Regions from separate parts of the Nocardiopsis moroccensis genome, predicted to be linked through region 3. Evidence: predicted binding sites of a transcription regulator. Region 3 holds the regulator's gene; each other region holds the start of a gene.
The links. Region 3 encodes HrcA, which represses chaperone genes, less so after heat shock. Its sites were predicted from a motif close to TTGGCACTCTCNNNNNGAGAGTGCCAA; they were not measured.
Positions count from the first base shown of each region.

Region 1: the regulator HrcA is predicted to act here: its motif matches at 6,571-6,597, upstream of ACUKCB_RS17815 (FmdB family zinc ribbon protein).
Region 2: the regulator HrcA is predicted to act here: its motif matches at 3,679-3,705, upstream of groES (co-chaperone GroES).

Region 1 covers NZ_CP199747.1:4,009,398-4,019,071, reverse strand. The annotation lists gene ACUKCB_RS17855 (class I SAM-dependent methyltransferase) at 1-196, shown strand, start outside; gene ACUKCB_RS17850 (class I SAM-dependent methyltransferase) at 314-1,105, shown strand; gene ACUKCB_RS17845 (phospholipase D-like domain-containing protein) at 1,220-2,458, shown strand; gene ACUKCB_RS17840 (hypothetical protein) at 2,551-2,808, opposite strand; tRNA gene ACUKCB_RS17835 (tRNA-Arg) at 3,105-3,177, opposite strand; gene ACUKCB_RS17830 (D-alanyl-D-alanine carboxypeptidase family protein) at 3,654-4,709, shown strand; gene mscL (large conductance mechanosensitive channel protein MscL) at 4,821-5,228, opposite strand; gene ACUKCB_RS17820 (SAF domain-containing protein) at 5,307-5,963, opposite strand; gene ACUKCB_RS17815 (FmdB family zinc ribbon protein) at 6,160-6,552, opposite strand; gene ACUKCB_RS17810 (5-formyltetrahydrofolate cyclo-ligase) at 6,825-7,448, opposite strand; gene galU (UTP--glucose-1-phosphate uridylyltransferase GalU) at 7,620-8,561, shown strand; gene glp (molybdotransferase-like divisome protein Glp) at 8,673-9,674, shown strand, end outside.
Region 2 covers NZ_CP199747.1:3,942,410-3,952,083, forward strand. The annotation lists gene guaB (IMP dehydrogenase) at 1-411, opposite strand, end outside; gene ACUKCB_RS17490 (sigma-70 family RNA polymerase sigma factor) at 687-1,337, opposite strand; gene groL (chaperonin GroEL) at 1,520-3,124, opposite strand; gene groES (co-chaperone GroES) at 3,243-3,551, opposite strand; gene ACUKCB_RS17505 (THUMP-like domain-containing protein) at 3,778-5,049, shown strand; gene ACUKCB_RS17510 (coiled-coil domain-containing protein) at 5,433-7,571, shown strand; gene ACUKCB_RS17515 (zinc-binding dehydrogenase) at 7,654-8,610, opposite strand; gene ACUKCB_RS17520 (hypothetical protein) at 8,910-9,662, shown strand.
Region 3 covers NZ_CP199747.1:412,502-422,175, forward strand. The annotation lists gene ACUKCB_RS01640 (glycoside hydrolase family 13 protein) at 1-69, opposite strand, end outside; gene ACUKCB_RS01645 (LacI family DNA-binding transcriptional regulator) at 166-1,251, shown strand; gene hemW (radical SAM family heme chaperone HemW) at 1,299-2,531, shown strand; gene ACUKCB_RS01655 (DUF4870 domain-containing protein) at 2,615-3,238, opposite strand; gene ACUKCB_RS01660 (DUF4870 domain-containing protein) at 3,269-3,598, opposite strand; gene ACUKCB_RS01665 (DUF3097 domain-containing protein) at 4,135-4,974, opposite strand; gene hrcA (heat-inducible transcriptional repressor HrcA) at 5,153-6,166, shown strand; gene dnaJ (molecular chaperone DnaJ) at 6,171-7,319, shown strand; gene ACUKCB_RS01680 (16S rRNA (uracil(1498)-N(3))-methyltransferase) at 7,316-8,059, shown strand; gene ACUKCB_RS01685 (hypothetical protein) at 8,239-8,961, opposite strand; gene ACUKCB_RS01690 (SigE family RNA polymerase sigma factor) at 8,958-9,488, opposite strand.

The DNA of each region.
Region 1 (9,674 bases), 2.6 Mb from region 3:
CCGGCCCGGAGGGCTCCTGCTGCTGATCGACCACATCGAGTACACCCGCTGGCCCTTCCGGCTGCTGGAGGCGCGCAGGGAACGGCCGCGCCGCCTGCCGAGGGCTGTGGCGGCGGAGGTGGGGTTCGAGGTTCGGGAGCACGGCCGGACCACACTCGGGTTCGTGGAACACGTGGTCGCCCGCCGGAGAGGGTGAGCGGGTCAGGGCGGGACGAAGCGGGAGGGCGGCGGGTACGGAGCGTTGGCCGCCGGGAAACCGGGCAGGTCGGCGGTGCGGCAGGACAACGGGGGCGGCCGGTGTGAAAGTGGTTTCATGGCTACCCACAGTGAACTCCGTGACTTCTGGGAACACCGGCTCGAAGACGACTGGACCGAGAGCGGCGTCGGCTACCGGGCCCTGGGACGGCCCTTCAACAGCTGGATGTACCGGGTGCGCGAGGAGGTCTTCCTGCGCGAGGTCGGACGGCTGGGGCTGGACGGGGCCGGCGTGCTCGACGCGGGCAGCGGCACCGGTTTCTACGTACGCCAGTGGGAGCGCCTGGGAGCCGGGGACGTCACCGGCTGCGACATGACCGACGCCGCCGTCGAACGGCTCCGCGGACGCTTCCCGGAGCACCGCTTCGTCCGCCAGGACGTGTCCGAACTGGACGCCTTCGAGGACGCCGCCTTCGACGCCGCCTCCTGTATGGACGTGCTCTTCCACATCACCGACGACGACCGCTACGCCGCGGCCCTGCGCAACCTCGGCCGGGTGGTGCGTCCGGGGGGCACCCTCGTCATCTCCGAGAACTGCCTCCAGCGCCCCGAGCAGCGCGGCGAACACCAGGTCAACCGGACGCTGGAGACGATCTCGGCGCTGGCGGACAAGGCCGGGTTCGACATCGTGCGCAGGGTCCCCATGCTGGTGCTGATGAACGCCCAGGTCGACGCCTCCCTGCCGTGGCGCAAGGTGTGGGGAGGCCTGCTGCGCGCGGCCACGGTCACCGCACCGACGGGATGGCTCGCCGGAGCCCTCCTCTACCGGGTGGACCGGCGGCTGGTCCAGGGCCGCAGGGAGAGCCCGACGACCGAACTGCTGGTGCTGCGGCGACGTGCCCGGGACTGAGCGGTTCGTGCCCGGTGCCGGGACGCGTGCCGGGTTACGGTGGAGTTCCACCTTGTGCCGGGGTGGCCGCTACGCACGGGGCCGTAGCGGACTTCCTGTTGGGGAGGCGACCGCATGCTGAGACGTTCGACCGTCACGACCTGGGCCAAACGGGGGCTGCTGGGACTGTTGGCCACCCAGGTGGCGGTGGTGGCGGCCCTCGTGGGGGTCGACCACTGGCGCAAGAGGGTGCGTCCGCACCGGGTCAACTTTCCCCGCACCGAACCGGCCTCGATCCCGGTCGGCGAGACCACCGCCACGGTCTACACCTACGGGGAGAACCTCTTCGAGGACATGCTCGACGCGATCCGTGCAGCCCGCCGCCGGATCCTGTTCGAGTCCTACATCGTCAAGTCCGACGCGGTGGGCCGGGAGTTCAAGGCGGCGCTGATCGAGGCGGCCGAACGGGGCGTCGAGGTGTACGTCGTCTACGACGGTTTCGCCAACCTCGTCGTCCCGCGCTCCTTCTTCCGGTTCCCGCCCTCGGTACAGGTCCTGCGCTACCCGGCGTTCCGCCCCGGGGTACTGCTGTTGAACGTGCGCAAGTCCGGTCGGGATCACCGCAAGATCCTCTCCGTGGACGGCCGGATCGGTTTCGTCGGCGGGTTCAACGTGGGCTCCACCTACGCCATCGAATGGCGTGACACCCACCTGCGGTTGGTCGGACCCGCGGTGTGGGAGCTGGAGAACGCCTTCGCGGACTTCTGGAACGCCAACCGGCGCTCGGACCAGCCCGCCCTGGAGAGCTTCGGCACGGCGGAGTGGGACTCGCGCATCCGGGTCCACCGCAACGTCCCCGAGCTGCTGATCTACCCGATCCGGGCGATGTTCCTGGAAGCTGTGGACCGCGCCAAGGACCGGGTAATCTTCACCCAGGCCTACTTCATCCCGGACCGGGAGCTCGCCAACGTCCTCATCGAGGCGGCCCGGCGCGGTGTGGACGTCAACGTGCTCGTGCCGGAGAACTCCAACCACGTCGTCGCCGACTGGATGGCGCGCGGCAGGTACTCGGAGCTGCTCCGGGGCGGGGTGCGGCTGTGGCTGTACCAGGACGCGATGGTGCACGCCAAGACCGCGACGGTGGACGGCAGGTGGAGCACGATCGGCACCGCCAACGTGGACCGGCTCAGCCTCACCGGGAACTACGAGATCAACGTGGAGATCTTCGACGAGGGCGTGGCCAAGCACCTGGAGACGGTCTTCGAGACCGACCTCACCAACGCCCGCGAACTCACCGAGGAGGAGTGGAGCGGGCGCCCGTTCGCGGCCAAGTTCAGCGAGATCGTCCTGGCGCCCTGGCGCGGTTTCCTGTAGACCCGTCGTCTCTCGGGCCCGCCGGGCCGCCGGGCCCGCGCCGAAACGGGCCCGCGTGCGGTCCGGCTCCGTGCCCCCGCCGGGCGGGGCGGCTAGATGTCGTTCGGGGACAGGCGGGGGAACTTCCGCGGGAAGAACACGTCGGGCTCGGCTCTGCGCGGCCGGGGCCCGCCCCAGTGCTGCGGCCCGGGCTGGGGATCCTTCTTGAGCGCCCCCGAGATCGCCGAGGGCGAGCCGCCCCGCTGCCGGGCCCTGGCGGTCCGCGCCGGTTCCTGCTCCGGCTCCCGTGCCGTTTCCCGGCCCGGCCTGCGTCCCGGTCCCTCTCCTCCGGTCGCCTTTCCGTCGGTCACGTCATCTCCCCCCCTGGTCAGCCTGGTTCCCATGATCGACGCAGAGGGCGCCCGAAGCCGGTCCCGACACGAGTGACGGGCGAACTCCGTCAGAATCCGCTCCGGGCCCGGTACGTGGACACCGCTGCGGCGGCCGGTCGGCGGGGTGGTTCACCGGGGGAGAGCACCTGCGGCGAGGGCTGGGGGAGGGACGCGCGGGCACCCGCGGTGACTTGACCGGAACGAGGGGGAATCCTGACCCGTGGAAAGACGTCGGGGTGCCCCCTCCGCGGAGGGGGCACCCCGACGTTCAGGCGCGGCCCCGGCAGGATTCGAACCTGCGACACCTGCTTTAGGAGAGCAGTGCTCTATCCCCTGAGCTACGGAGCCATGGGTGCAGCCAGAACCGGATGTTACCCGGTTGCAGGGCCCACCCTAACCCAGGATGGGGATGCATGGGGTTCGGATTGGCGTCGCCCCCCGCCGGCGAAGCCCTCCGCGTGCGTGGCGGAGTACGCTGACCTACGATTGGTTGTCCTGGCAACGGTGTGATGTTGTTCATGTCGCGTGTCGCGATTATGGCTGCTTGCGTGCCTGGGTCACTGTTGGCGAATGGGTGCGACTGTCATCAGGACCCCGATGACCAGGTTTTCCGCCGGATATCGGGCGAGAGAGTCACAGGAGCGGGAGCCAACCGTCCTCAGGTGCGGCCGTCGGGCCGTATCGTCCAGTGTGTCCGCATGTGGACATGTAGTACGTTGCCTTGCGGTCACGAGTAGGTGTTCGAGGAAAATGCAGCCGGAGGATCATTCGTGCCGTTCACTTCTGATTCGGCGCGGCGGAGGTCCCGCGCACCGGGTAGCGGGGTGCTGACCGTTCTGGGGGCGCGCCACCGGATCCGGATCGCGCAGGCGCTGACACTCGTGTTGGCCACCTCCCTGCTCGTCGTTCCCTGGTCCGACGCGGCGATCGCCCCGGCGTCGGCCGAGGCGAGCCTGGACGAGCTCCGTGAGAACGCGGAGAACGCCGCCGATGCCCTGGAGGAGGCGACCGACGAGTACGTCGAGCGTGAGAACGCCCTGGAGGAGGCGCAGGAGGAGTTGATCTCGACCCTCCACGACCTCCAGCAGATCGAGGGCGACCTCAGCGACATGCGCGAACCGCTCGCCCAGTTGGCCAGCAGCATGTACCAGCGGCCGGACGCGGGCGTCCTCGGCACCCTCGCGGCGGGTGAGCTGGACGACGATCTCCAGACGCAGGCCTACGCGGCCAAGTTGTCCGAGGACAACCAGGCGCTCATCCAGGAGGCCACCGACCTGCGTGAGGAACAGGTGGGGCTGGCCGGTGAGGCGCAGGAGCTCCAGACCTTCACCCAGCTCGAACAGGCCGAACTCGCCGCCGAGGTGACCGCGCTGCGCGAACAGTCCGAGGCGAGCATGAACGAGCTCACCCAGGAGCTGGAGGACCGGGGGCTGGACCCCGAGGCCTACATGGCGGCCGCCGACTGCGATCCGAACGCCGCCTCCAACGCGGACGGCTACCCCAACGGGCTGCTGCCGCAGGAGGCCCTCTGCTCGCTCTACGACGACAAGTTCCTCAGGGCCGACGCCGCCGTCGACTTCCTGCAGTTGAACGTGGAGTACGTCGAGGAGTTCGGCGAGAACATCTGCATCACCAGTGCCTACCGTGACCTGCCGAACCAGCACCGCGTCTACGCCGAGCAGCCGCCCGGGTTCGCGGCGGTCCCCGGGACCAGTAACCACGGTCTGGGCCAGGCGATCGACCTCGGCTGCGGTATCCAGAACTTCCGCTCGGAACGGTGGAACTGGATGGAGACCAACGGCGCCAAGTACAACTGGATCCACCCGGCCTGGGCGAAGTCCAGCCCGTTCGAGCCCTGGCACTGGGAGTACGAGGGTTAGGGCGCGTTCACCGGACGCGCCCCGGGCCGACGGTACCGTCGGCCGAACCGTCAGGGCGGCCCCGCGGGGCCGCCCTCGCGCGTGCGGGGCCGGGCTTCCCGGCCCTGCTCCCTAGACCGCGACCTCCGGGGCGACCTCACTGGTGCAGTGGGCGCACTTGGTGGCCTTCTTGTTGATCTCGGTGCAGCAGTGGGGGCACGTGCGGGTGACGGCCTCCTCCGCCTTGGCGAACCTCAGCATCAGCTTGCCCATGGGCATGACCACGAAGAAGTAGAGGATCGCGGCGGTGATCAGGAACGAGATCAGGGCGTCCACGAAGGCGCCGTACAGGAACTGGCTGCCGTTGATCTCGAAGTAGAGGTCCGCGAAGCTGGGGACGCCGCCGAAGATGCCGAGGAGCGGGGTGACGAACCCCTCGGTGAACGCGGAGATGAGGGTGGCGAAGGCGGCGCCGATGACGACCGCGACGGCCAACTGCACCAGGTTGCCCTGGAGCAGGAACTTCTTGAAGCCTTCCATGGAACTGCCCTACGTGTTCGTGGTTTCTGATGCGCCCGGTCGGGCGCCCCGACAGCTTTCACCACCTTTGGTCATCGGTCAACCGCGGATAGTGACGGACAGTCGTGAAGTGGCTGCGTGACCGGCCAGTGCCCTCGCCTCCTCCGACGTGGCGGCGATGAGGATCAGCGCTCCCCGTTCCCCGCCCCCGTCGCCCTCGGAGGGCACCGCGAGCACGGGACGGTTCCCGACCACCTCGACCGCCGGTCCGGCTCGGGAGGGCGGGCCGACCGACCCGTCGTGGCCCGAGGCGGCCAGCACGTCCACCCGGCTGCCGGGGGAGAGCAGACCGACCGCGCCCGGGTCGGCCACCCGGACCGGGACCGCTACCAGACCGGGCCCGTAGGGGCGGGCCGGAGGGTCGCTCAGACGTGCGTCGGTGAGTACCTCGCCCCGCCGTAGCGGTGCGTTCGGCGCGAGCCCGGCGGTCGGCTCCTCCACTGCCAGCGCCCCGTCCGGGACGGAGCGGTCCGGTAGGGAGCGGACGGTGAGGTCCCCCTCCGACAGGGGCGCCATGGCGTCGAGGTCCCGTGCGGCGACGAGGACGTCGGTGCTCGGTTCGGGGGGAGGTCGTAGGACGAGGACGGCACTGATCGCGGCCAGGGCGGTCAGCGCCGCGGCGACGGCGCGCCGGTACCGGTCGAGCAGGCGGACCAGGCCGCGCCGGTGCCGGTAGAGGGGCGGGGTGTGGGCCATGCCCGTAACGCTAGGCCGGCCCGGGGCGCTCCGGTCGGTTGTCCACAGGGTGAATTCTCCAGTGGCCGGGGCAACCTGCCGGGGGCGCACCCCGAACGCCGCGCGGACCGGCCTCGCGGTCCGCTCTCGGGCGGAGGCGGAAAAAAGCGCCGCCGAGGGGTCTCGGCGGCGCGTCCGCGGTCAACGGTGCGGTGGCTCAGCTGCTGGTCGCGGCGGTGCTGCCGCTGGTGCTCTTGCTGCTGGAACTGTCGCTGCCACCGCTGGTGGAGGCTGCGGGGGTGCTGGAGCCGGAGTCCGCGGCGGACTTGGCGGAGTCGGTGGAACCGCCGTCGTTGCCCCCGGTGCCGCCCTTGCTCTCCGCGCCGCCGTCGGCGGAGTTGGAGCCGGTCATGGCAGAGCTGTTCGTCGTGCTCTTCCCGCTGTCGGTGCGGTAGAAGCCCGAACCCTTGAAGACGATGCCGACCGCGGAGTACACCTTGCGCAGGCGTCCCTCGCACTCGGGGCAGACCGTCAGCGAATCGTCGCTGAAGCTCTGCACGACCTCCATCTGGGCGTCACACTCGGTGCACGCGTACTGGTACGTAGGCACTGTTCCGGGTCCTCCTTGCTGGCACTCACACCCGTTGACTGCTAAATAGTACGCGTTCGCCGAACACGGGCGCGACAGCCCCTCACCCGCTCCGCGCCGGCCCCGGTGCTCCGGGAGGCCGACCGCACGGCGGGCCCGGAGCCCGGGGAGGGGCGTCCGAGGCGGACGTACCGGTCGGGGTGTGGGGTCGCGGACCCCTTCGGGACACGACCGCCAGCAACAACGCTCCGGGTGGTCGGCTTAATCCCCGCTCCGGCCCCGCCGGAACCGGATCACCCGGCGGACCAGACCGCCGCGCCGGGCTCGAACACGTGCAGTCCGCCGCTCGGGGTCACCACCGCGTCCACGGGGCGGTCGTGCGGCTCCGTGGGCAGCTCCCCGACGAACTCCTCGTCGTGGACCACCGCGATCGCCGGGGTGCGCGGGCCCTTGTGGGCCAGGGCCCGGTCGTAGCAGCCCGCACCGCGGCCCATCCGGTTCCCCCGCCGGTCCACGGCCAGCGCCGGGCAGACCACCGCGTCGGCGTGTTCCAGCACCCGCGGCCCGTGCCGGTGTCCGACGGGTTCGACCAGGCCCCGCCCGGCCGGTGCGAGGCTGTCGGGACCGTCGAAGACCGCCCAGTCCAGGGAGCCGCCGGGGAGGAAGACGGGGAGGATGACGTGGGTGCCGCGTTTCCACAGCGCGTGCACCAGAGCGCGGGTGTCGGGTTCACCGCCGACGGAGTAGTAGCAGGCCACGGTTGAGCCCTCGGCCAGCCAGGGCAGTGCCAGGAGGGTTTCGCGGACCGCCGAGCCTGTCCGCTCCCGCTCGGGCGCGCCCCTGGCCCGCCGTGCGGTGAGCAGGCGTGCGCGCAGCTCGCGCTTGTCCGGTCGGCTCCGACCGTTCGGGGCACTCATGGGCCCAGTGTGGCACCCGGTCCGGTCCGCTCCGAAGGGGCACGGCCCTGCCCCGAGGGGGTGAACGCCGGGTTGCGTTTTGCACGCCTTCACCCGAAACGACGGGGACTTCTCGGCCATCGGACCGCGTTCGCCCACGTAAGCCGCTTCGTCTGTCCTAAAGTGCCGTTCATGAGCGCAGACACCGACCAGACGCGACCCCGTAACCACTCCGCCCCCGTCACCAAGGCGGTCGTGCCCGCGGCGGGTCTGGGCACCCGATTCCTGCCCGCGACCAAGGCCACGCCGAAAGAGATGCTGCCGATCGTGGACAAGCCCGCGATCCAGTACGTGGTGGAGGAGGCCGTCGCGTCCGGGCTCCACGACGTCCTGATGATCACCGGGCGCAGCAAACGCTCCATCGAGGACCACTTCGACCGGGCGTACGAGCTGGAGGAGGCGCTCGCGGCCAAGGGCGAGGAGGGCAAGCTCAGGTCGGTCCGCGAGTCCAGCGAGCTCGCCCAGGTCCACTACGTCCGCCAGGGTGAGCCCCGAGGTCTGGGGCACGCGGTGCTGTGCGCCGAGGCGCACGTCGGCGACAACCCCTTCGCGGTCCTCCTCGGCGACGACCTCATCGAGTCCGCGGACCTGCTCCGCCGGATGATCGAGGTTCGGGAGAGGCACGGCGGCAGCGTCGTGGCGCTCATGGAGGTGGAACCCGAACAGGTCTCCCTCTACGGCTGCGCGGCGGTGGAGGCCACCGGCGAGGACGACGTCGTCACCGTCACCGACCTGGTCGAGAAGCCCTCTCCCGAGCACGCGCCGAGCCGTTGGGCGATCATCGGTCGCTACGTGTGCGACCCGTCGGTCTTCCCCATCCTGCACACCACCCCGCCCGGGCGCGGCGGTGAGATCCAGTTGACCGACGCCCTGAAGGAGCTGGCCGGTACCGGCCCGGAGGACGGCGGAGGGGTGCGCGGGGTGCTGCTGCGCGGCAACCGCTACGACACCGGGAACAAAGCCGAGTACATCCGTACCGTGGTCGAGTTCGCCTGCCGCCGCCCCGACCTCGCCGACGAACTCCTGCCCTGGCTGAAGGAGTTCGTGGACCGTCAGGCGCAGCTCCGGGGCTGAGCCCGGCGGCCGGATCCGGGGCATCCGCTCCGGGGGTGGTCACAATGGGACCGGAGCCGCCCGCCGTGACGGGTGGTGCGCTCCCCGCGCGTACACGACCCGGAAGGACCCATGAAGAGCGTCGAACAGCACATCCTTGATCTTCTGGGGTTGGTCGCCACTCCCGAAGCCACCGAGCTGGACCTGCTCCAGGCACACGGGACCGTGCTCGCCGAACCCGTGACCTCCCCGGTGTCCCTGCCGGGCTTCGACAACTCGGCCATGGACGGGTACGCCGTCCACGCGGCCGACCTGGCCGGGGCCACCGCGGAGGCTCCGGTCGCACTGCCGGTGGTGGCGGACATCCCGGCGGGCGACCCGGAGCCGGCCGCGATCCGCCCCGGCCTGTGCGCCCGCATCATGACCGGCGCCCCCATGCCCACGGGCGCCGACGCGGTCGTTCCCGTGGAGTGGACCGACGGCGGCGCGGTCGAGGTGCGGATCGACCGCCCGAGTGCTCCGGGCAGTTTTGTCCGGCGCCGGGGGGAGGACGTGGCGGAGGGCGCGACGGTGCTGCGGGCCGGGGCCCGTGTCGGAGCCGGTGAGATGGGGGTCCTGGCGGCCGTCGGGCGCCGTACGGTCCCGGTCCTGCCCCGGCCCCGCGTGGTGGTGCTCTCCACCGGCGAGGAACTGGTCGAACCGGGCCGCCCGCTCGGGCCGGGCCAGATCTACGAGTCCAACAGCTACATGATCGCCGCCGCGGCCAAGGAGGAGGGCTGCGAGGTCCACCGCCACGGCTTCGTCGGGGACGACCCGGCCGTGGTCTGGGACACCTTGGAGGGGCTGCTGATCCGGGCGGACGTCGTGATCACCACCGGCGGGGTGAGCATGGGCGCCTACGACGTGGTCAAGGAGGTGCTGACCCGGCAGGGCACCGTGGAGTTCACCCAGGTGGCCGTGCAGCCGGGCAAGCCCCAGGGCTTCGGGACGATCGGTCCGGACCGGACCCCGATCCTCACGCTTCCGGGCAACCCGGTGAGCGCGTTCGTGTCGTTCCAGTTGTTCGTGCGGCCGGTCCTGCGCGCCCTGCGCGGCCTGGCCCCGGACCCTCTCCCGAGCGTGCGCGCCCGGCTG
Region 2 (9,674 bases), 2.7 Mb from region 3:
ACCGCCCTGGGCGTCGGTGACCGGGACACCGGAGATGCGGTAGTGGGCGCACAGGCGCTCCACCTCGGCGAGGTCGTCCTCGGGGTGGCAGGTGACCGGGTCGGTGACCATGCCCGCCTCGGAGCGCTTCACCAGGTCGATCTGGGCGGCCTGGTCCTGGGCCGAGAGGTTGCGGTGCAGGACTCCCGCGCCGCCCTGGCGGGCCATCGCCACGGCCATGCGGGCCTCGGTGACGGTGTCCATCGCGGCGGAGAGCAGCGGGATACTGAGGGAGATGTTGCGGGAGAGCTTGGTGGTGGTGTCGACCTCGCCCGGCTGGAGGTCGGAGTAGGCCGGTACCAACAGCACGTCGTCGTAAGTCAGCCCCGGCGGGAGCAGTTTGTCCCCGTAGTCGCTGTGGTCCTGGCCCATGACACAACCTCCGCTGTTCCCGGCAACACCTTCGCGGATCGCCCCCGCGTGTCGTCTCATCCTAGGTTGTCGTCCGGCACCGGCCAGATGGAATGGGATGTTCGCCCGGTCACCTCGATCACGAAGTGATCAAGGCCACGGGTGTGCGTCCCCGCCCCTCACACCGCCCCGGGGCGGGTCACCGCCAGGAGGACCACCGGGGATAGCGGCAGTAGCCGCGGTTCCGGGGCCGGTTGGGACAGGGGCGCCGGCCCGGACGGGACGCGGCGCCGTGCTCAAGGGAGGACGCGGTTCGCCAGGGCCACCTTCCGAAGCCGAGCAATAGCTCGGTGCTGGGCAACCCGTACCGCTCCTGCCGACATACCAAGGAGATGTCCCGTCTCGTCTGCTGTAAGTCCTGTGATGACCCGCATGATCAGCAGCCTGCGCTGCTGTTCGGGTAGTTCGTCGAGGAGTGCTCTGGCCCGCTGCGCCTCGACCACGCGCACCGCCGACTCCTCGGGCCCCGGGCCGTCGTCCTGCGGCTCGGGAACGGTGTCGGTGGGGACCGTCTCCACCCGGCCCGCGACCCGCAGGGTGTCCGCGACCTTGTGCGCGGCGATGCCGAACACGAGGGCGGCGAAGGGCCTGCCCCGGTCCTGGTAGCGGGGGATCGCCGTGAGCAGGGCGATGCACACTTCCTGCGCCACGTCGTCCGAGTAGTGCGCCAGCCCCGAGACCCGGGCCAGGCGGGTACGGCAGTAGCGGACCACCATGGGTCTGACCTCGCGCAGCAACGAGTCCAGGGCCCCGTCGTCCCCCTGGACGGCGAGTGATCCCAGATGGTTCAACCCCGTCTCGCGCGTAGCGGGGTCGGTCTCCTCGCGCCCTGCGGGCGCACCTGGCCGCTGCGCGGTAACGCCCCCCCGGGCGCCTGTATCCGTCACGTAACGAATGATGCCCGCAGTTGGGGACCCAACCACTCCAATCAGCAACTACGGAATGGTTACATTTTGGGAAAATAGCCCGAAACTGGCACAAAGGTGCGGGTGTGAAACGCCACTCCCGTGGTAGTGGACGGGGGCGGGACGCCGACGCGCCCCGCCCCCGGACCGGGTACGGCCGAACCCTAGTGGGCGTGGCCGTGACCGTCGTCCTCGTCCTCTTCGGGCTTGTCCGCGACCAGCACCTCGGTGGTCAGCAGCATGCCCGCGATCGAGGCGGCGTTCTGGACGGCGGAGCGGGAGACCTTGACCGGGTCGATGATGCCCTCGGCCGTCAGGTCGCCGTAGGTGCCGGTGGCGGCGTTGAAGCCGTGACCGACCTCCATCTCGGAGACGCGGTGGGTGACCACGTAGCCCTCGGCACCCGCGTTCTCCGCGATCCACCGGGCCGGCTCGACCAGCGCGCGGCGGACGATCGCCACACCGGTGGCCTCGTCGCCGGTCATGCCGAGGTCGCCCAGGGCGGTCGAAGCGTGCACCAGGGAGGCACCGCCACCGGCGACGATGCCTTCCTCGATGGCCGCGCGGGTCGCCGAGATGGCGTCCTCGAGGCGGTGCTTCTTCTCCTTGAGCTCGACCTCGGTGGCCGCGCCGACGCTCAGCACCGAGACGCCGCCCGCGAGCTTGGCCAGACGCTCCTGGAGCTTCTCGCGGTCCCAGTCGGAGTCGCTGGCCTCGATCTCGTTGCGGATCTGGCGGACCCGGTCGTCCACCTCGGACTGCTGGCCGCCGCCGTCCACGATGGTGGTGGTGTCCTTGGTGACGGTGATCCGGCGGGCGCTGCCCAGCACGGAGAGGTCGGCGTTCTCCAGGGTCAGGCCGACCTCCTCGGAGATGACCTGGCCGCCGGTCAGCACGGCGATGTCCTGGAGCATGGCCTTGCGGCGCTCGCCGAAGCCGGGCGCCTTGACCGCGGCGACGTTGAGCGTGCCGCGCATCTTGTTGAGCACCAGGGCGCCCAGGGCGTCGCCCTCGACGTCCTCGGCGATGATCAGCAGCGGCTTCTTGCTCTGCACGACCTCCTCGAGCAGCGGCAGCAGCTCGTTCAGGTTGCCGATCTTGCCCTGGCTGATCAGGATCTGGGCGTCTTCGAGGACCGCCTCCTGGCGGTCCGCGTCCGTGACGAAGTACGGGGAGACGTAACCCTTGTCGAACTGCATGCCCTCGGTGAAGTCGAGGTCCAGACCGAAGGTCGGGGCCTCCTCCACCGTGATGACGCCGTCCTTGCCGACCTTGTCGAAGGCCTCGGCGATCAGGTCGCCGATCTGGGCGTCCTGGGCGGAGTTGGTCGCCACGTAGGCGATGTCCTCGCGCTCCTTGATCGGCACGGCGCGGCTGAGCAGGATCTCGGAGACCTTGGCGGCCGCGGCGTCGATGCCCTTCTTCATGGCCATCGGGGACGCGCCCGCGGCCACGCTGCGGATACCCTCGCGCACCAGCGCCTGGGCCAGCACGGTGGCGGTGGTGGTGCCGTCGCCGGCGGCGTCGTTGGTCTTGGTGGCGACCTCCTTGACCAGCTGCGCGCCCAGGTTCTCGTAGGGCTCGGCCAGCTCGATCTCACGGGCGACGGTCACACCGTCGTTCGTGATGGTGGGGGCGCCGAACTTCTTGTCGATGACGACGTTGCGGCCGCGCGGGCCGAGCGTCACCTTGACGGCGTCGGCGAGGCGGTTGACGCCCCGCTCGAGGGCGCGGCGGGCGTCGTCCTCGAACTCCAGGATCTTCGGCATGTGTGAGTGCTTCCTCTAACCGTTCGGGTCAAAAACGAACATCCCGCCCCGCCCGGCTTCGAGGGCCGACCGGTGCGGGATGCAGATGGCTCTACGCCTGATGGCTCTTGGCCGAGAACTACTTCTCGACGACCGCGAGGAGGTCGCGGGCGGAGAGCACCAGGTACTCCTGGCCGTCGTACTTGACCTCGGTGCCGCCGTACTTGCTGTAGAGAACGACGTCACCGATGTTCACGTCGAGGGCAACGCGCTTGCCGTTGTCGTCGAGACGACCGGGACCCACGGCCAGGACCTCGCCCTCCTGGGGCTTCTCCTTGGCGGTGTCCGGGATGACCAGACCGGAGGCGGTGGTCTGCTCAGCCTCCAGGGTCTTGACCACGACGCGGTCCTCGAGCGGCTTCAGCACGGTCTTGGTGGCGGTCGACACTGTGTGACCTCCCCCTTCAAAGTCTCGGTGTACTGATCGTCGGCCCGTGCGAGTGCACGGACAGACTGCGTAAAAGGGGCGACCGCGGCGGCCTGTCGTCGCGGGTGCCAGACCGGCCTCGTCGCATTTAGCACTCTACCCCCGAGAGTGCCAGAATGGAAATGTGGCGGGGGCCCTGGTCACGGGGACGGCCCGCCACCCCGTCGTGCCCACAGCAGGAGGATCCATGCGCGTGCCCGCCTTCTCGGCGCTGCTCACCGACGCGGGGCGGGAGGTCCTGGCGGGGGTGGACCCGGTGACCGCCGCCCGGGACCCGCTGACGGCCGCCTCCCGGCTGCGCCAGGATCCGAAGGTGGCCGCACTCGACCCGGACCTGCCGGTGTCGGAGCTGGTCAACGCGGTCATGACCCAGGTTGGTCTGCGTGCGCGGGGCCGGGCGAAATTCGGGGAGAACGCCGGGCGAATGTTCTTCACCCCGAACGGCCTGGAGCAGTCCACCCGCCGAACCGTCGCCGAGTACCGGGCCGAGCGGACCGCCCGGAGCCTGCCCGCCTCCGTCTCGGGCGGTGCGGCCTCGGGCGACCTGTGCTGCGGGATCGGCGCCGACCTGCTCGCCCTGGCCGGACGGGGCGTTCCGGTGGAGGGCGTGGACGCCGACCCGCTGACCGTGGCGGTGGCCCGCGCCAACATCGAGGCGCTGGGCCTGGCCGGACACGCACGGGTCCGCGAGGGCGACGTGAACGGGGTCACTCCTGGCGACTACCCACTCCTGTTCTGCGACCCGGCCCGGCGCGGCGGGCGGGGCCGGGTTTTCGACCCCGCCGCCTACTCGCCACCGTGGGACGTGGCCACCCGGCTGGCGGAGGGGGCGGAGGCGGCCTGCCTGAAGGCCGCTCCGGGCATCCCGCACGAGGTGCTGCCCCGGGCGGCCTCTGCCGAGTGGATCTCGGTGGACGGGGAACTGAAGGAGACCGCACTGTGGTTCGGGGCCCTGGCCCGGGGGGCCGGCCGCCGCGCGACGGTGCTGCACGAGCGCTCCGGACTACTGGCCCGCGAAGGCTCGGTCGCACACCTGGACGCGGACCCGGACCTGGGGCCCGCGCCCGTCGCCGCGGCCCGGCGCTACCTGTACGACCCGGACCCGGCCGTGGTCCGCTCCCATCTGGTGGCGGAGGCCGCCGCGCGGGTGGACGGCGCCCTGCTGGACGAGCGCATCGCCTACTTCACCTCGGACCGGGCGGAGCCCTCCCCCCTGTGGCGGCTGTTGGAGGTCGTGGAGTTCGCGCCGTTCTCGCTGAAGCGGCTCCGCTCCTCTGTTCGGGCCCACCGCGCCGGAACGGTAACGATCAAGAAACGCGGTTCGGCGGTGGACACCGAGAAACTCCGCCGCGACCTGCGCGCCTCCGGTCCGGAATCGGTGACGATCGTTCTCACCCGAATCGGGGAAAAGCCCTTCTACCTGCTGTGCCGCGAGGTCACGGAGCCTTCGGGAAGCTGATCCGGCCCCGGAAAGCGGGGTTCGGGCCTCCCGAACGGCGTTCCGGACACGGCGCACAGACCGTATCGTTATCTCCCACACCCATATCTTTCGCGAACCCCTGGGGTTACACGGGGTGATGTCGTTAAACTGGCGCCGCTGAATTCTTTCCCTTCTCATGGGTTCACCCGGAAGGCCGTGCTTGTTTGATCCGCCCCGCGGTTCGGCTCACACTCGGCCCACGCCCCCCGTGTGTACGTACAGTCACACTTCAATCACAGTGGGGCACAACTGGCGCGGAACGACGCCCACCCGGGGACCATCGAGAACCCGTCCTCCCGGCACGGCCCCCGTGCGACGGGCCGGACGCGGACGGGAGCGCCAGAACCATAAGGAGCACCTCGGTGGAACAGACCAATCACAACTTCCTCAACGGGGGAGGTCAGGCCGGTGTCTCCGACCGGATGCGTGACCTGCTCTCCCAGGCCGCCCAGGAGCACGTCTCCGAGCAGAAGTCCCAGGGCGCCGTCAGCGAAGAGATGCGCCAGCGTCTCGAGGGGATGGAGTGGCTGCTTCGCGAACTGCGCGAACGGGAACTCACCTCCCTGGCCGAGTCGATCACCGCGGTCGACGGCCGGATCGACGACTTCCTCGCACGCCCGCCGGAGTGGGCCGAAGCCCTCGCCGAACACATAGAGGTCGTCGGACAGCAGGTCAAGCCCCTGTCGGACATGCCGTCCCTGCGGGCGGACACCCACCGCGTCGCCGGGCACCTCGACACCGCCCTCACCCGTCTCCAGCGCATGTCCGAGACCGGCAACCGAACCGCCGAGCAGGTCGCGGAGGTCGGTGAGCGCGTCAACGCGCTGAGCGAGACCGTCGGGACCCGGCTGGACGCCCTGGACGCGGCCCTGGAGAGCCTCAACGGCAGGGCCGAACAGATCGAAGCCTCGTTGTCCGCCCTCGACACCACCCTGGGCGAACGCCACGAGGAGCTGACCACCACGGTCCGCACCACCCTGTCCGAGGGCAAGGACGAACTGGCCGAAGCGATCGACCAGAGCCGCGAGACCCTCGCCACGGCCGTCCGGGAGAGCCGGGAGGCCCTCGACACCGCCAGCACCGGCCTCGGCGAGAAGCTCACCTCCTCCCTCGACGAGCGCACGGCCGAACTGCGCGGCTTCTTCGAGGAGCGCACCGCCGAGCAGCACCAGACACTGCTCGGCAAGCTCCAGGAGAACACCGGCGAGCTGGGCGAGCGCACCACGGCCCTGGCCGAGGAACTGGGCGCCCTCGCCACCGCTTCCGGCGAGCGCCACGAAGCCCTCACCTCGGACCTGAAGGCCATCACCACCACCTCGGAGGAGCGCCACGAGGTCCTCGCCTCGGACCTGAAGTCCCTCGCCGCCACCGCCGAGGAGCGCCACGAAGCCCTCGCCGGCAAGGTCACCGAGGGCTTCGGCCACCTGAACACCCAGGCCGAGGAGAACCACGCCGAGGCCACCGCGGCCGTCGCCGACGTCACCGGTTCGCTCGCCAAGCTGCGGGAGAACCACGACAGCTCCCTGAACGACCTGCGTTCGCACCTGCGCCAGCGCCTGTCCGAGCTCGACGAGCAGATCGAGCTGGGCCGCACCGAGACCCGTGAGCACGCCGAGGCCACCGCCGAGGGCCTGCGCGACTCGGTGGCCGAGCGCACCGAGGCCCTCTCCGCCCGGATCGCCGAGGACGCCGAGAAGGTCGCCGCGGACCTCGCCGAGCTGCGCACCTTCGTCACCGAGGACGGCGCCAGGCTGGCCGCCGAGGCCGAGGAGCGGCACCAGACCCTGACCGAGGCCCTCACCGAGCAGGTGGAGACCCACCGGAGCGCGCTCGACGAGCGGCTGGAGCGGCACCGCGAAGGGCTCAACGGCAAGGTGGACAACCACCTGTCGCAGATCACCGGCAAGGTCGACCACGAGCTCGGCCGCCTCACCGACCGGTTCGACACCTTCGAGGGCCACTTCGAGGGAAGCTTCGAGAGCGTCGAGGGCAAGATCGACCGGGTGGACGGCCGCCTGGACGGCCTCAACGGCCGCCTGGACGGGATCGACGGCCGGGTCAACGGGGTCGAGGGCCAGTTCGAGGGCGTCAGCGGCCACTTCGAAGGGGTCGACGGCCGGATGGAGGCCATCGACGACCGCCTCGAGGCGCTCAACCAGCGCCTCAACCAGCTGCCGCAGACCCTGGAGGTCAGCGAGCTGCACCGCCGCCTCACCGAACTGGTGGACCGTCCGCTGCTGGACCACTCCGGCAAGCTCGACGAGATCGACTCGCACGTCACCTCCGCGGTGGAGCCGGTCATCCGCGAGCTGAAGCAGCGCCCGGACCGCCACGAGTTCGAGGAGACCGTCACCGAGGCGGTGGAGAACTCGCACGACGACATCACCAAGCGGTTCTCCTCCCTGGAGGAGACGGTGCTCGCCCTGGCCGAGGCGCTGCTGCGCCCGGGCCGGGAGGGCAAGAAGAAGCGCCGCCGCGACGACGATGACGACGACGAGTAAACACTCGCCGACCGTCCCGTCAGGCTGAGGAGGGGCCCGGAGCAGCGAACACTCCGGGCCCCTCCGTCCGTCCGGGCGCGGGTCAGGGGGTCAGGACGACCTTGCCGAACAGCTCCCCGTCGGCCATCGCGCGAAAGCCCTCCCGTGCGTCCTTCAACGGCAGGATCCGGTCGATCCGGGGGCGGATCCCGGTGCGCACGCACATCTCGGTCAGCGCCACCAGCTCCTCCCTGGTGCCCATGGTGGAGCCCAGCACCCGGAGCTGGAGGAAGAACACCCGGGTGAGCTCGGCCGGAGGAGCGTCGCCACTGGTCGCGCCGCAGGTGACGACGGCACCGCCCGGCTTGAGCGAGCGGATCGAGTGCTTCCAGGTGGCCTGTCCGACCGAGTCGAAGACCACGTCCACCCGTTCGGGCAGCCGCTCACCGGAGGGGAGAGCCGCGTACGCGCCCAGTTCCAGGGCGCCGGCCCGCTTGGCCTCGCTGCGGCTGGTGACGTACACCCGGTGCCCCACCCGGGAGGCCAGGGTGATCAGCGCCGCCGAGACCCCTCCCCCGGCTCCCTGCACCAGGACGGTGGACCCCGGGCGCAGGTCGGCCTTGCCGAAGAGCATGCTGTAGGCGGTCAGCCAGGCCGTCGGCAGGCAGGCGGCCTCCTCGAAGGACAGCTCCGGGGGCTTGGGGAGGAGGTTCTCCCTGGGGACCAGCACCTTCTCGGCGAGGGTGCCGTCGTGGACCTCGGAGAGCAGGGAGAACCGTGGCGACCGTCCGGGGGCCGCGGGTTCGGTGATCACGCTGTGCACGATCACCTCGTTGCCGTCCTCGTCGATCCCGGCGGCGTCGCCGCCCAGGACCATCGGGAGCCGGTCCTCGCCCAGCGCGACCCCGCGCAGGCTCCACAGGTCGTGGTGGTTGAGCGAAGCAGCCTTGACACGGACCGTGGTCCACCCCTCGCGGGGTTCGGGGTCGGGCCGCTCACCGGCCTCCAGCCCGGAGAGGGGGTCGTCGAACGAGATGCGTGCTGCGGTGATGGCGAACATACCCGTACCCAACCACGGAGACCGAGCCGCGTTCCAGTCCCGGGTGCCCTTTCCCCGATGCCCTGCGGGGCACCGCCGGTGGCCTGCTTCGGCCACCGCGAAACAGAACCGTTCCGTTCCGATGATGGTCAGGGCCCCGGCCCACCGGGAGACAGGCGTCCGACCACGGAACCGCCCTTGGTGATCCACGAAAATCGCCATAATCTCCGAGCGCACCGCACCGAGGGGCACGGGGGACGTCCCCCGCCCGCAGCCCCTGAAGACTCCCCGCTCGCTCCAAGAGATCGCGAGACAAAAAATTGAAGAGAACACTCCTCGCCGCTGGGCCGGCCCTCGTCCTCGTGGGCACCGGTTCCTCCGTGGCCTGGGCTGACGTCGCCACCGTGTCGGAACAGAACCTGGCCGAGATCGTCGAACTCCAGCCGGGGGTCTCACCGGAGGAGATGGCCGAGGCGGTCGCCGACTACGCCGCCTCCGACGGGCTCACCGAGGAGGCCGCCTCACAGGTCGTCCTCTCCGAACTCCGCCACCAGGAGGCACTCGCCGAGGAGGAGGCCGAGGAGACCGGTCCGTCCGAGGGCGAGATGGGCACGATGTCGGTCGGTAAGGGCGCTCACAAACTCAGCGCTGCAAAACGCAAGGGCGACGTCTTCTACACGCCGAACACGATCAAGACCGGGCATGTCGGCATCTTCCACACGAAGGACAACATCGTGGAGTCGATCCCCGGAACGCCGGTGCAGAAGAACCACCGTAACCGCCGCCTCGTCTACAACAACGCGGTCATGCAATACGTCAAGACCACGCAGACGAAGCGGAACTCGGCGGCGAACTGGGCGAACAGCCGGGTCGGCAAGGACAAGTACTCGGCCAACTTCGCCACCAACCGCAAGACCGGGCACTACGGGGCCAAGAACTGCTCCAAGCTCGTGTGGAGCGCCTATCTGCTCAAGGCCAAATTGGACGTCGACGCCAACAAGGGGGCCGGGGTCTACCCGCGTGACATGCGGGACTCCAGCCACACGGTGACCTACAAAACCATCAAGGTCTGACCGCACCCGACA
Region 3 (9,674 bases):
GTCGGCGAAGCTGCGCACGTAGATCTGGTAGATGGCGGCCTCGCGCCACCAGTGCGACTGGTGCTTCATCTGCGGGGGTCCTTCCCTGTCGCGTCTGCAAGTTCTTGCGCAAGATTACCGCCAACTTTCATCCCTGTGACGGTAATCTCGACTAGAGTTGCCCACATGGGTCCACGACTTGCCGACATCGCGCGGCACGCAGGCGTCAGCGAGGCGACGGTCTCGCGAGTGCTCAACGACAAGCCCGGCGTCGGCAGCGACACCCGCAAGGCCGTCCTGACCGCGCTCGACGTGCTCGGATACGAACGCCCCGCCAGGCTGCGGCAACGCTCCGCCGGCCTGGTCGGCATGGTGATCCCCGAACTGGAGAACCCGGTCTTCCCGATGTTCGCCCAGGCGGCCGAGGGCGCCCTGGCCCAGCGCGGGTACACCCCGGTGCTGTGCACCCAGACCCCGGGCGGGATATCGGAGGACGAGTACGTCGAACTGCTCCTGGAGCGCAACGTCTCCGGCATCATGTTCGTCTCCGGCAAACACGCCGACACCACGGCCTCACACGAGCGCTACCAGGCCCTGGTCTCCCGCCGCCTGCCGATCGTTCTGGTCAACGGCTACGCCGACTCCATCCCCGCGGCGTTCATCTCCGCCGACGACCGCGAGGCCGGACGCCTGGCCGTCAACCACCTGGTCGCCCTCGGCCACACCCGTATCGGATTCACCAGCGGCCCCGAACGCTACGTGCCGGTCCGCCGCAAGCTCCAGGGTTTCCACCAGGCCCTGGACGAGCACGGCCTCGACGGCGACGGACTCGTGGAACTCTCCCTGTTCGGTGTCGAGGGCGGCCACGCCGCTGCGAGCCGCCTCATCGAACGCGGCGTCACCGCCATGGTCTGCGGCTCCGACATCATGGCCCTGGGCGCCATCCGCGCCGCCCGCCAGCGCGGCCTGCGCGTCCCGCAGGACTTCTCCGTGGTCGGCTACGACGACTCCCAGCTGATCGCCTTCACCGACCCGCCCCTGACCACCGTCCGCCAGCCCGTGAACGCGATGGCCATGGCCGCCGTGCGCGCCCTGTGCGACGAGATCGCCGGACACCCCGTCTCGCACGCCGAGTACGTCTTCGACCCCGAGCTGGTCGTCCGCGGCTCCACAGCCGCCGCCCCGGCCTCCCCGGTCCCCGAACCCGCCCCCGAGGCCCGGGTGGACGCCCCCCTGCGCCGCGACCCCCAGAACGCCACCCCCGGACTCTGACCACGGCCCGGGCCGGGGCACGCCGTCGGGTCGGTGACACTGGAGGCATGCCATCCGTAGCCCTTGACGGTGAACCCGTGCCCCGGACCGGGGACCTCCCCGAACCCTCGCTCGCCCAGCTCGGGGAGCGGCCGCTCGGGTTCTACGTCCACGTGCCCTTCTGCGTCACCCGCTGCGGCTACTGCGACTTCAACACCTACACCGCCGACGAACTCGTCTCCCGGGACGGCACCGTCACGGCCTCACGTGAGACCTACGCGGGCCAGGCGGCGGCCGAGGTCGAGCTGGCCGACCGGGTCCTGACCGGCGACCGCCCCCGGGTCGGCACCGTCTTCGTCGGCGGCGGCACGCCCACACTGCTCCCGCCCGAGGACCTCGGCCGGATCGTCGGCGAGATCCGCGACCGCTTCGGCCTCACACCCGACGCCGAGCTCACCACCGAGGCCAACCCCGAGACGGTCGACCCCGACTACCTGGCCCGCCTGCGCGCGGTCGGATTCACCAGGGTGTCCTTCGGTATGCAGAGCGCGCAGCCCCACGTCCTGCGGATCCTGGAACGCGGGCACACCCCGGGACGCCCCGAACAGTGCGTGAGGTGGGCGCGCCGGGCGGGGTTCGAGCACGTCAACCTCGACCTCATCTACGGGACCCCCGGGGAGAGCGACGAGGACTGGGCGGCCTCCCTGGAAGCCGCGATCGGGGCCGGTCCCGACCACGTCTCCGCCTACTCCCTGATCGTGGAGGAGGGCACCCGGCTGGCGGCCCGCGTCCGGCGGGGAGAGCTCACCGAACCCGACGACGACACCATGGCCGACCGCTACCTCATGGCCGACGAGGCCCTCGCCGGGGCCGGATACACCCCCTACGAGGTGTCCAACTGGGCCCGCAGCCCCGAGGGCCGCAGTGCGCACAACATGCTCTACTGGACCGGTGGTCACTGGTGGGGCGTCGGACCGGGCGCACACAGCCACGTCGGCGGGACCCGCTGGTGGAACGTCAAGCACCCGGCCGCCTACGCCGCCCGCCTGGCCGCCGGGGACAGCCCGGCCCAGGCCCGCGAGGTCCTCACCGCGGCCGAGCGCCGGTTCGAGCGCGTCCTGCTGGAACTGCGCGTGGACGGGGGCTGCCCGCTGGACCTGTTGGACGCCCGAGGGCTCGCCGCCGCCGAACGCCTGGTCGGCGAGGGCCTCCTGGACGCCGGGGCGCACGCCGGAGGGCGCGCGGCGCTGACCCGGCGCGGCCGCCTGCTCGCCGACGCCGTGGTCCGCGACCTCACCTGAGCACCGGGCCACGGCCCAGGGCCCCGAACACGGCGAAGGGGCCCGGCAGCATGCCGGGCCCCTCCGTTGTCACGCGCTGAGGCCTACTTGACCCAGCTGACGTTGAACGGGTAGCGGTACCACTCGCCCTTGTTGGCCGCGACCGCACCCAGGATGCCGAAGATGACCGCGCACACCCAGACCGCCAACTGCAGGAGCGCGCCGATGAGCACGATGTACAGCACGACCGAGACGATGTAGCCGATCAGCAGCAGGAGCTGGAAGTTCAGCGCCTGCGCGGCCTGGTCGCGCACGAACGGCGACTCGTCCTTCTTGATCAGGTACAGCACCAGCGGGCCGAGGAAGCCGATGAGGATGCCGCTCAGGTGGCTGAGCAGACCCATCGTCCGCTCGTCCTGGTTCGGCTGCCCCGTGACGGCGGAGGAGTCGCCGAGACCGGGGCCGGGCGCGTAGCCGCCGTGCTGGCCGGGGTAGCCGCCCTGGCCGGGAGGAACGCCGTAGCCGCCGGGCTGTCCGGGGTGCGGTTGCCCGTAGCCGCCCTGCTGCGGGCCTCCCGGGGGCGGCGGGTAGCCGCCGGGCTGCTGGCCGGAGTCGTACTGGCCGGGCTGGCCGCCCGCCGGGGGCGGGTAGCCGCCGGACGGCCCCTGGCCGGGCTGGCCGCCCTGACCGTAGGGGTCCTCCGGGTTCGGACTGTTCGGATAGGACATGACGATTCCTCGGTGTTGGGGGACTTGGTTCTACTTCAGGAGCCGGATACTCGCCGGGTAGCGGTACCACGTTCCCTTGTTCGCTCCTGATGCTCCTATGACGCCGAAGACGATGGAAAGGATCCATACGAGGGCGATGAGCAGGTAACCGATCCAGGAGAGGCTAGGGAAGAAGATACCCAGGCCGAAGAAGACCACGCCAGCGAACACGTAAGGGATCAGCATCGTGATCTGGAAGTTCGCCGCCTCGGAGGCGTGGTGGCGGACGAACGGGGACTGGTTGCGCTTGGCGAAGTAGATCGCCAGCGGCGGGAGCCAGCCGAAGCAGGCGATGACGAAACCGGACAGGTGGGCCAGCATCGCGACCAGGACGTCGTTGCCTCCGTCCCGGGCGGTCTGCGGGGGCTGCGGCTGCCCGTAGGCCCCGGACCGGCCGTAGGGCTGCTGTGGGGGCTGGCCGGGCTGCTGCGGCCCGAAGCCCGGCTGGCCGTAGGGCTGCTGGGGCTGCTGCGCGTACTGCTGCCCGTAGGGCGGCTGGCCGCCGGTGGGCTGTCCGTAGGCGGGCTGCTGTTGGCCGTAGCCGGGCTGTGCGCCGCTGGGCCGGCCGTAGGGCTGCTGCGGAGGCTGAGCGGGCTGTCCCGGCTGACCGTAACCCGGCTGGGGCTGCGGCCCCGGATCCTGCGGCGGTTGCTGCCCCTGACCGTCGTCAGGGGACGGGGGATTGGGCGGGGTCTCGCTCATGCTCTTCCTCGGCTCCGCTGTTGATGGGCGTGTGCTTGTGCTGCCCGGTCCACCGGGCCGTACCGACGACCGCGGAGGGCCGTAGGCCGGTGCTGTCCGGCGGAGCCGGACCACACTGGTCCGAGGCCCCGGCAGACGAAGCGGCGGGGCCAATCCTAGTGTTGCGGAGGGTGGGGACCCGTGACGAAGTCGATGAGCTCCTCGACCCGCCCCAGCAACGACGGTTCGAGGTCTCCGTAGCCGCGGACCGAACCCAGGATCCGGCGCCAGGCCTCCCCCGTCTCCATCCGCCAGCCGAGGGCGTCCACGACCCCCTCCTTCCAGGGGAGGCCGCGCGGCACCTCGGGCCACGCCGTGATCCCCACCGCGCCCGGACGTACCGCCTGCCACACGTCCACGAAGGGGTGCCCGACCACGAGCACGTCCCCGCCCCGGACCCGGTCCGCGATCCGGCTCTCCTTGGAACCCGGCACCAGGTGGTCCACCAGGACCCCCAGCCGGCGCCCCGGTCCCGGGGAGAACTCCGCCACCACGGCGGGAAGGTCGTCGACCCCCTCCAGGAACTCGACGGCCACGCCCTCCACGCGCAGGTCGTGGCCCCAGACCTTTTCGACCAGTTCGGCGTCGTGCGCGCCCTCCACGTAGATCCGGCTCTCCCGGGCGGTGCGCGCCCGCGCGCCGGTCACCGCGATCGAGCCGGAGGCGCTGCGCAGCGGCCCCCCGGGCGCGGTGGCCGGGCGCACCAGCGTCACCGGCTCCCCGTCCACCAGGAAGGCGGCCGGGCCCAGGTCGAACACGCGGCGGCGGCCGCGCCGGTCCTCCAGGGTCACCGCGGCCTTGTCCCAGGACACCACGGCCCCGCAGAAACTCTCGTCGGCGTCCTCCACGACGAGGTCGCGGCTGAGGGGTATCTCGCGTACCGCGCCCTTCCTCGGACGTCGCCAGTCTCCCGCCAGAACGTCGCGGCCGTAGCGGCCGTTTCCCTTGGTAGCCACGGTGGTGCAGTCTACTGGCGAAGGGGTGCGAATCCCCGTGGCCGGGTGGCGCACGTCGCCGCCCCGTCAGGGAAGAGGAACCGGCCCCCGGCGCGTTACTACCGACGGGTAGCAGTACGGGTTTGCGGTCGGGCATAGAATTAGCACTAAAGACCTTGGAGTGCCAGGAGGTGGCGAGTTGCTGGACGAGCGCAAGCTCGCGGTCCTGCGTGCCGTCGTAGAGGACTTCGTCAACACCAACGAACCGGTGGGTTCCCGGGCGCTGGCGGACCGGCACCCCCTCGGGGTCTCCCCGGCGACCATCCGCAACGACATGGTCGCCCTGGAGGAGGACGGGTACATCGCCCAGCCGCACACCAGTGCGGGGCGTGTGCCCACGGACAAGGGGTACCGGCTCTTCGTCGACCGGCTCTCCTCGGTCAAACCGCTCTCGGCGGCCGAGCGGCGTGCCATCGAGTCCTTCCTCGGTGGTGCCGTGGACCTCGACGAGATCGTCGCCCGCACGGTACGGCTGCTCGCGCAGCTCACCCGGCAGGTGGCGATCGTCCAGTACCCGTCGCTGACCCGGTCCTCGGTCCAGCACGTGGAACTCGTACCGCTCGGCGGCCAGCGCATCATGATGGTCGTCATCACCAACACCGGACGGGTCGAACAGCGCGTCATCGACGGGCTGGGATCGGTCAGCGAGAGCGTCGTCGACGACCTGCGCGCCATGCTCAACCGCGCCATCGCCGGAAAACACCTCGGCGACGTACCGGACGCGGTGGAGGACCTGCCCGCGCAGGTGGCCCCGGAGGACCGCCCGGTCGCGGTCGCGGTCCTGTCGGTTCTGCTGGAGAGCCTCGTCGAACGCCGCGAGGAGAAGATCGTCCTGGCGGGCACCGCCAACCTCGCGGCCGTCGACTTCGCAGCCAGCCTGCGTGACGTGCTCGAAGCACTGGAAGAGAACATGGTCCTCATCCGTTTGCTGGGTGAGGCGAAGGATCCCTCTATGCTCACCGTGCGGATCGGCGCGGAGAACTTCCACGAGGGCCTTCGGTCCACCTCCATCGTGTCGGCCGACTACGGTGTGGGAAACCAGTCGCTGGCCAAGATCGGTGTGGTGGGACCCACCCGTATGGACTACCCAGGGACAATGGGCGCCGTCCGTGCGGTGGCTCGGTATGTCGGACAGATTTTGGCAGGACAGTAACTCAGTGGCCAGAGACTATTACCAGGTTCTCGGGGTGCGTCGCGACGCGTCCAAGGACGAGATCAAAAAGGCGTACCGGCGGCTCGCGCGCGAGCTCCACCCGGACATCAACCCGGACCCCGCCACCCAGGATCGCTTCAAGGAGGTGACCCAGGCCTACGAGGTCCTCTCCGACGAGAGCAAGCGTCGGATGTTCGACATGGGTCACGACCCCTTCGCCCCCGGCGGCGGAGGCGGAGGCGGTGCCGGAGGGTTCGGCGGCGCCGGCGGGTTCGCCTTCGACGACATCATGAACGCCTTCTTCGGCGGTGGTCAGCCCGGCGGCCGGGGGCCCCGGGAGAGGGTTCGGCGCGGACGCAGCATCAAGATCCGCATCGAACTCGACCTCGTCGAGACCGCCTTCGGCGTCAGCAAGGAGATCACCTTCCCGACCGCCATCCTGTGCGAGACCTGCCAGGGTGAGGGCACGGCGGCCGGTTCGCACCGGACCACCTGCGAGATGTGCCACGGCCAGGGCGAGGTGTCCCAGGTCACGCGTTCCTTCCTGGGGCAGGTCATGACCTCGCGCCCCTGCCCGCAGTGCTCGGGCCAGGGCTCGGTCATCACCAACCCCTGCGGCGACTGCGCGGGCGAGGGCCGGGTGCGCGAGAAGGTCACCCGCACCGTCAAGATCCCCGCCGGGGTCGACGACGGCACCCGCATCCAGCTCGCGGGCGAGGGCGAGGTCGGTCCCAACGGCGGACCGCGCGGCGACATCATCCTCGAAGTCGTGCAGAAGGCCCACTCGACCTTCGAGCGCCGCGGCGATGACCTGCACTGCACCATCACCGTGCCGATGACGGCGGCGGCGCTCGGCGCATCCTTCTCCTTCGACACCCTCGACGGCACCGAGAACATCGATCTGCGTCCGGGCACCAACTCGGGCCACGTCATCACGCTGCCGGGCAAGGGCGTCACCCACCTCGACGGCGGTGGCCGGGGCGACCTGCGCATCCGTGTGGACGTGGAGACCCCGAGCAGGCTGGACGAGGAGCAGGAGGCCCTGCTGCGCAAGTTCGCGGAGCTGCGCGGAGAGGACCAGAACCCGGGCCGGTTCAGCCCCGGGCACGGCGGTTTCTTCTCCAAGATCCGTGATGCCTTCGGAGCCAAGTGACCCCGCCGGTCTTCCTGGCCGACACCGCGGAGCTGGCGGGTGACCGGATCCGGCTGGCGGGCCCCGAGGGCCGCCACGCCGTGGCGGTCCGGCGCATCCAGGCGGGCGAGACCGTCGACCTGTCCGACGGTCTCGGCCTGCGTGTGCGCTGCGAGGTGGCCGAGGTCGTCGGCAGGGACACCCTCGTGTGCCGTGTCCTTCAGCGCCGGAGCGAACCCGAGCCGAGGCCGCGGATCACCGTGGTGCAGGCCCTGCCCAAACGGGACAGGGGCGAGCTCGCGGTCGAGATGATGACCGAGGCCGGGGTCGACGCCGTCGTCCCCTGGGCCGCCGAGCGCTGTGTCACCCAGTGGAGGGGCGAACGGGGGGCCAAGGCCCTGGCCAAGTGGCGGGCGAGCGCCCGGGAGGCGGCCAAACAGGCCCGCCGCGCACGGATGCCCGAGGTCGCCGAACCGGCGGACCGCAAGGGTGTGGCCGCGCTGCTCGCCGAGGCCGACCTGGCGGTGGTCCTGCACGAGGAGGGCGCTCGGCGCCTGTCCGAGCTGCCCCTCCCGGAGACGGCCGACGGGGCGGGGATCGTCCTGGTCGTCGGCCCCGAGGGCGGGATCTCCGACGCCGAACTGGCCGCCTTCGACGAGGCCGGGGCGGTCCGGTCCCTGCTGGGCCCGTCGGTTCTGCGTACCTCCACCGCCGGGGTGGCCGCCCTGTCGGTGCTCCAGGCCAGGACCGGACGCTGGTGAGGCGGGGGCCGGCCACGCCGGGCCCGGTATCCCGGTCCCGGTCACCGCTCCAGGAACGGTAACGAGCCCCACCATGACGTCGTAGGGCCCGCGGGAGTCTCTCCCGCGGGCCCTACGACGTCGTTCTGCGTCGCCTCGCCGGACCGGTTCAGGGCCGGCCGGCGCCGGGGCGACGCGGGTCAGTCGGAGCTGACGCTGCTCTCCTCCGCCTCACCGCTGTCGTTGGATCCCCCGCCGTTGCCGCTGCCGGAGCCGCTGTCGGGCTCCTCCTCACCGCTGCCGGGGTCCTCCTCGCCCTCGTCGGGCTCCTTCGGAGTCTCGCTGGGTTTCTGGGTCGGCTCCTCGGTGGGATCGCAGTCCGCGTCCTCGGGCTGCTCCCCGTCCCGCTCGTTGCCGCTCTCGCTGTCGGTGGCGGTCGGGGTGACCTCGTCCTCAGGCGGGCAGGAGGAAGTCGACTCCTGGCCCTCCTCCTCGGCGGAGGCCTCGTCCTCGGGGCTCGGGGAGTTCTCGGCGGGCCGGCCGGGCTCCTTCTCCGGCTTGCTGGTGCCGCTGGCGGAGTCCGTCGTCGGGGTGGGGGGCGTCGTACTGGCGGCGTCCTCCTGGCTGGGCTCCGGCGGGGTCCCCGCACGGTCGGCACCGGCCGGGACGATCTCCAGGACCTGGTCGCGTACCTGGGGGTTCGCGATGATCACCGAGGCGGCGATCAGAGTGGCCGCCGCCACCGCCGCCGCGGGACGGAGCCACGGCAGCCTGAACCAGGCCGCGCCCCGTTGGCGCTCGGTCCGTTCACGGATGAGGTGGAGACCCTCACCGGAGGGCGCGACCTCGTCGGCCTCGGCTCTGAGTATCTGACGGAGCTGGTCCTCGAACTCCGTCTCGTTCCGGTCGTTGGGGCTGCTCATGACGTCTGCTCCAGTACAGAGCGGAGGGCGGAGATGCCGCGTGACGTGTGGCTTTTGACCGCGCCTCGGCTGATGCCCATGGCGTCCGCGATCTGTGCCTCGGACAGGTCACCGTAGTACCGGAGCACGATTGCCTCTCGCTGACGGGTGGGTAGCTTGCGCAGGGCCGCGATGACGGCCTCGCGTTCCAGAAGGTTCATGGCCCCGTGCTCGGCGCTGGGCGCGTCGGGCAGGGCCTTGGGGGCGTGCTTCTCCACGACCGCCCTGTGGCGCAGTACCGACCTGGCCTTGTTCACCACCGCCTGTCGGAGGTAGGAGAGGGCCTTGTTCGGGTCCCGGAGGCGACGCCAGGCTCCGTGCATGGCCACAAAGGCGTCCTGGACGACTTCCTCGGCGGTCGCGTGGTCCCGGACCAGCAGGGCGGCAAGCCGAACGAGTGGACGGTAGTGCTCCCGGTAGAGCTCCGTCACCGCGTGGTCAGCGTCCCACTCGACCGAGAGCGGTGCCGTGGTGGCACCAGCCACCAAGGTTTCTGTGGTCACATCAGTTCGACGCACACCCTTGTCGCGGGGTTTACGAAAGGGCATACCTCTTCTTTTCCAACTAGACGTGCGTTTGGATCCGAACACGCCGGACACGGCCACACGGCGGACGGCGCCGAAAATCTGGCGCGCACTGACGCAAACCCTACCGTGTCGGAACTCTCGGCCGTC